2 regions of the Paenibacillus sp. GL_099_B genome follow, and region 2 is predicted to be linked to the other one. Evidence: riboswitches for the same ligand, from Rfam matches in the RefSeq annotation. Region 2 holds a riboswitch; the other holds the start of a gene.
The links. A riboswitch is a leader RNA that binds a small molecule or an ion and turns the genes downstream of it on or off. The one in region 2 is predicted to bind cobalamin.
Positions count from the first base shown of each region.

Region 1: linked by a shared signal. The riboswitch ahead of AC3ITG_RS07380 (ABC transporter substrate-binding protein) and the one ahead of metE (5-methyltetrahydropteroyltriglutamate--homocysteine S-methyltransferase) in region 2 are both predicted to bind cobalamin.

Region 1 covers NZ_CM174430.1:1,612,317-1,615,428, forward strand. Annotated here, with positions in the region: gene AC3ITG_RS07375 (histidine phosphatase family protein) at 1-641, shown strand, start outside; gene cbiB (adenosylcobinamide-phosphate synthase CbiB) at 1-3, shown strand, start outside; cobalamin riboswitch at 796-943, shown strand; gene AC3ITG_RS07380 (ABC transporter substrate-binding protein) at 1,144-2,145, shown strand; gene AC3ITG_RS07385 (FecCD family ABC transporter permease) at 2,142-3,112, shown strand, end outside.
Region 2 covers NZ_CM174430.1:6,611,807-6,614,918, forward strand. Annotated here, with positions in the region: gene AC3ITG_RS30070 (anaerobic ribonucleoside triphosphate reductase) at 1-34, shown strand, start outside; gene nrdG (anaerobic ribonucleoside-triphosphate reductase activating protein) at 31-540, shown strand; cobalamin riboswitch at 796-993, shown strand; gene metE (5-methyltetrahydropteroyltriglutamate--homocysteine S-methyltransferase) at 1,214-3,112, shown strand, end outside.

The DNA.
Region 1 (3,112 bases), 2.1 Mb from region 2:
TAGAAGCTGGACATGGTGGCATGCAAAGCCGTGAGATTATTTTGATACGGCATGGTACAACGGCGTGGAACTTGGAAAAAAGGTATCTTGGGCATACTGACATCGGACTGTTGCCTGAAGCAAAGCAGGAGCTATCTTCGCTGCGCGAAGAGTTCAGCAATATCACATGCGAAGCCCTGTATTGCAGTGATCTGCTGCGTTGTCAGCAGACACTTACACACATTGCATCACCCCAAACTGGACAAGCCAAGCTTGATGCCCGACTAAGGGAGATCGATTTTGGTCAGTGGGAGGGGTTGACCTACGATGAACTAAAGGACAATCCACAGTATCGAGACTGGATCGATGCGCCGCAGGAGGTAACGCCACCGAATGGCGAGCCTTGGACAGCATTTGCAGAGCGTATTGATTCATTTATGGAAGAGAGTCTGATGTCCTTTTCACCAATACTGCACTCTCGCAGCTTAAACGCGCCAAAGGTAGCCGTAATTACCCATGGCGGTGTTATTCGTTATATGGTGTCACGTCTCATTCCGAATCAAGATTTCTGGGATACGCAGGTGGTACCAGGACAAGCGATAAAGATCCGGCTTGATGGCGATGGGGATAGCTGGGTTGGAACCAGATTGACTTTTCCGTAAATCGGGTTGTAAGGATGTACAATATAACCTATAATCACAACAGAAGTGTGACTTAGCAAGTGCGTCATTGATGGAGGCTCAACAAGCTCTAGCAAGGATGCAAGATGCTCACTTGAATGGTTGAACAATATTAGCGACCAAGGGTCCCGCGTGCATGCAGCAATGTTTCATGGGTTCATATGAGGCCATGAACGGCAAACGGGTGAAATAGGGAAGCCGGTGTAAATCCGGCACGGTCCCGCCACTGTAAATCAGGATGAATTCCTGTAAGTCAGGTTACCTGCCCTGGACGTACAAACCGGTGTTCCTTCGAGGAAAGGACAGCGTTTCGGGCAGTTCTCTGTGCATATACAGCGCCAAGCTGACCATGCATAGATCGCCACATGCGAGACGTCATCCCTGATCCTGACCCAAGGATTGGGGATTTTATTTTTTCGGAACACAAATTCAAGCGGAATTGGGACAGGAGCACTACTCACTAGAATGGATAGAGAAGGGGAGAATGAACACAATGAATTTCAAGACATGGAAAGGCGTAGCGTCACTGCTGAGCGCAGCGATGCTGGCACTGACGTTGGCCGGATGTGGTACAACAACAACGAACGAGGGCACAGGAACCTCGCAACCTGCACAGGAGCAATCCCAGGAACAGGCGCAGACAGATCTCAAAACACAATATCCACTCACGGTTACAGATGCTACGGGTGAATCATTTACCTTTGACAAAGCACCAGCCAAAATCGTATCTGTATCTCCAGCTGAAACGGAATCCCTGTTCGCACTCGGATTGGACGAGCAGATCGTAGGGGTATCCGACTATGACGACTATCCGGAAGCAGCAACAAAGAAACCAAAAATGGGCGGCATAACAAAGCCTAATGAAGAGTCTATCATTGCGGCTGAAGCAGATATCGTATTTACAGGTATCTCGATGAGCGAAGAGTCTGTTAAGAAACTGCGCGATCTGGGCATTACCATTTTCAAAACAGATCCTAAATCAGTGGATGATGTGATGAATAACATTGAAACATTTGGTAAAATCACGGATCATCAGGAAAAAGCACAGGAGATCACCACCCAGATGAAACAGGATGTGACTGATGTAACTGAAGCTGTGAAGGCAGTTAAACCGGAAGAAAAGAAAAAAGTATATGTTGAGTTCTCCCCAGGCTGGACTGTGGGTAAAGGCGAATTCATGGATGAATTGATCACATTGGCCGGAGGAAACAACGTAGCTTCTGACTTGACTGGCTGGAACCAGATTAATGAAGAGAACATTATTGCTTCTAATCCAGACGTCATTCTGTATGCGAACGATGTAGTGGAAGATAACAAAACATTGGATCAAATCATCAAAGCACGCAGCGGATGGGATCAAATCACGGCTGTGAAAAATGATGCAGTCATTGGTTTGGATGCCAACCTGCTGAGCCGTCCGGGACCACGGGTAACCCAAGGTCTGAAAGAAGTAGCCAAAGCGATCTACCCTGATCTGTTCAAATGAGTAAAAAGCTGGCAGTGTACGGAACGGCCGGAATTGTACTGCTTGTGTTAACCGTGCTGATCTGCACGGGCATCGGTTCGGTTGCCCTGCCTGTTCGGGACATTGCGGGCATCTTGCTTCATCGCATTCCCTGGCTGGGCGACTGGATTGTTCCTGACTGGAATACAGCAGCAGAACAGATTATATGGAAGGTCAGATTCCCACGTGTACTGCTTGCCGTGCTTGTAGGTGCATCGCTGGCGATTGCCGGAACTGGATTCCAGGGGGTTCTTCGTAACCCTCTGGCTGATCCGTTTACCCTGGGCGTATCGTCCGGTGCATCGGTAGGTGCGGCTTTTCTGATTTTTTTCGGATTGCAGTATGCGCTGATTGGGATCTGGACTCTGCCATTGGTCGCGTTTCTGACGGGAGTAATCACATTGTGGTTTGTGCTGGCCCTCGCTCGTGAGGGACGCAAAATACCGACACACAGCCTCATTCTGGCTGGCGTGGTCATGCAAAGTTTCCTGGGAGCAGTAGTTTCCTTCCTGTCGACCATGTCGAAGCAGACAATCAATGAAATTATATACTGGACGATGGGAAGTCTGGCACTGCGTGGGTGGTCGTATACGGCCATCCTTTTCCCGTATTTTGTGCTGGGGCTGATTTTCCTCTGGAGCCGTGCGCGTTCGTTGAATGTGCTTGCCTTGGGGGAACGCCAGGCTGCGCATATCGGGGTTAAGGTGGATGGATTGAAACTGTCGGTGTTAGCTGTGGGTACGCTGCTTACCGCAGGCGCTGTCTCCGTATCCGGCGTGATTGGCTTCGTCGGCTTGGTCATTCCGCATATTCTTCGGCTCATCGTCGGACCTGATTATCGATTGCTGGTGCCTTTGTCAGCGATTGGGGGAGCCATCTTCATGGTCTGGGCAGATACGATTGCACGCTCATTGCTGGCTCCAACCGAAATTCCGCTGGGTGTGGTTAC
Region 2 (3,112 bases):
GGCCGAAGTGAGAGACCGGGTGAAACACCGGTGAATCTGTATGGTTACATCCCGGAATCGGTGAATGAGGGGCCTGGCCTGCGTGCCGTGTTGTTCATCAGCGGATGCCGCCACGCCTGTCCGGGCTGCTTCAGCCCCGGCTCATGGAGCTTCCGTGCAGGCGAACCATTTACGGAGAAGCGGCAGCAACAGATTTTGCATGAAGTGACCTCGCATCCCTTGCTGGAAGGGGTTACGTTATGCGGAGGTGATCCTTTTTTCTCTGCCGCAGAATGTGCCTCCTGGGTTCGGCAGCTTCGGGCTGCTCGGCCTGATCTGACCGTATGGGCCTACACGGGGTTTGTATATGAGGAACTGATTACAGACCCGTCGCGGGCGGAGTTATCCCGGCTATGCGACGTCATTATCGATGGACCTTATATCGCAGCTGAGCGTGATGTGTCTCTTCCTTTTCGTGGCAGTCGTAATCAGCGCATCGTTAATGTGGGTGCAACAATGGCTGGCCAGACAATCGTTACCATGCAGTTAGATGCATGGTAACGATTTTTTTATTTGAGGGGAATTAGCACAGCGTGGGCGATGATTGGGTTCATTTTAAGGAGCCAAATCTGCCAATATATCTAGGATTCATAGAGCACTATTTTATTTCCGATCGGATTAATAATATATATTGCAAGCCCGTAGGTTATCGTCTATGATTGGTAGCATAAGAGCAAGTATACGACGATTGCATCATTATACAATCTATCATCTATGCTTGGTCACCAATTTCATAGCCGGAGATGTGTACGCACATTTCTGCACACGGAAACAGGTGCCTACCGCGCTACATGCGTGGTCAGGCTTAAAAGGGAAGCACGGTGTAAATCCGTCGCGGTCCCGCCACTGTATACGGGGAGTCTGTGCATATAATCCACTGGTGTAACCACCGGGAAGGAATGCATATGACCATGATCCGCAAGCCAGGAGACCTGCCTGTTTCGACAGCATCGCATGACCTACGGAAGATAGGAAGGTGTTAGAGCAACCGCTACAACTACTTATAGCAGGTGTTCTTTCCCATTCTATCTTTGTGCACAGTCGTCATTCATGATGCCTGTTCCTCGGGGTATGGAATTGGAAGGAATGCCTTTTTTTGATGCTTTCAAAAGAAACACACCACAATAGTTTCAACTTGATGAGTTTACCTATTATAAATGAGGAGGAATTTTACATGTCGCAATCACAGCAACAACAGCCACAAGTACTGACAGGCAACCTTGGTTACCCCCGCATCGGTGCGGGACGCGAATGGAAAAAAGCACTGGAGTCCTTCTGGGCTGGCCGAATCGATGAATCCACGCTTCATCAGGAGCTGACCACACTTCGGTTGCAAGATCTGAAGAAACAGCAGGCACAGCAGCTCGATCTGATTCCTGTGGGCGACTTCTCCTACTATGATCATATTCTTGACGTATCCGCGATGTTTGGCGTCGTTCCTGAGCGCTTCAACCATTCAGGCGGACCGGTATCCGTATCTACTTATTACGCCATGGCCCGGGGTAATGATCAGGCAACAGCCTGTGAGATGACCAAGTGGCTGAACACCAACTATCACTACATCGTACCTGAGATTCATAATGATACTGCATTTGCATTGCTTGAAAATAAACCCCTTGCCGCCTATCGCGAAGCGAAGCAGGAGCTTGGGCTGGAAGGTAAACCGGTTGTAGTCGGTCCGTACTCGTATGTACGTTTCGCCAAAGGCTATGACGCGGAACGCTTCGCAGAGATCGTCACACGCCTCGTTCCCGTATACGCCCAGCTTCTGTCTGAGCTTCAAGCAGAAGGCGTACAGTGGGTACAGATCGATGAGCCTGCTCTGACGCTGGCCGTCTCTTCCGAAGATGAAGCCTTGCTGCGACAGGTGTACGCTGCCTTGGCACAAGCTGCACCGGAATTAAAGGTACTGCTTCAAACGTATTTCGAATCGGTGGAAGCTTATCCGGTCGTGACAGCACTGCCTGTTGCCGGAATCGGCCTGGACCTGGTCCACGGCTATGAAGGCAACCTCGCCAGCCTGCGGGAGCATGGCTTCCCGCAGGCTAAATGGTTGGGCGCCGGTGTAATCGACGGGCGCAACATCTGGCGTGCCGATCTCGCAGAGACGGCGAAGCTGCTGGAGCAGGTGGCTGAATTCGCAGCCGAAGGCAAGCTAATCATTCAGCCTTCCTGCAGCCTGTTGCATGTACCGGTTACTGCCGCTCAGGAGAGCGCGCTTGATCCGGTACTGCGCAATGCCCTGGCCTTTGCCGACGAGAAGCTGGAGGAAATTGCGACGCTCGGCACGTTGTTGTCCGGCGGTGCGAAGCAGGCGGACCAAGCAGCGGCTTTGGCTGAAGCCAGCCGCCGCGCCCAGGCAAGCACCGAAGCGGTGCGCCTGCTGAGCGAGTCCGAATCACGGACACGCCTGAGTGGTGCGCCTGCAGGGGTGCACGCTGATGAGCAGCTGCTTCGTAACGCGTCATTCCAGGAGCGACGCGAATTGCAGCAGCAAAAATGGTCGCTCCCGCTGCTGCCAACAACAACTATTGGCAGCTTCCCGCAAACGGCTGATGTGCGCAAAGCACGTGCACTCTTCCGTAAAGGGGAGTGGAATGCGGAGCAATATGACGCTTATGTGCGTGAACAGATCCAGGAGTGGATTACCATCCAGGAGGAAATTGGTCTGGATGTGCTGGTACACGGTGAGTTCGAACGTACCGATATGGTCGAGTTTTTCGGTGAGAAGCTGACCGGATTTGCCTTCACAAAAAATGGCTGGGTACAGTCCTACGGCTCACGCTGCGTGAAGCCACCTGTAATCTACGGAGATGTGCTGTTCAATGAACCGATGACGGTGAAAGAAACGGCGTATGCCCAGACACTGACCAGCAAACCGGTGAAAGGCATGCTCACAGGTCCGGTAACGATCCTGAACTGGTCCTTTGTCCGCTCGGATATTCCACGCAGTGAAGTATCCTACCAGATTGCTCGCGCCATTCGGGACGAGGTTGAAGCGCTGGAGCAAGCAGGCATTGAGATGATTCAGGTCGATGAGCCAGCTCTGCGTGAAGGACTTCCACTCAAACGG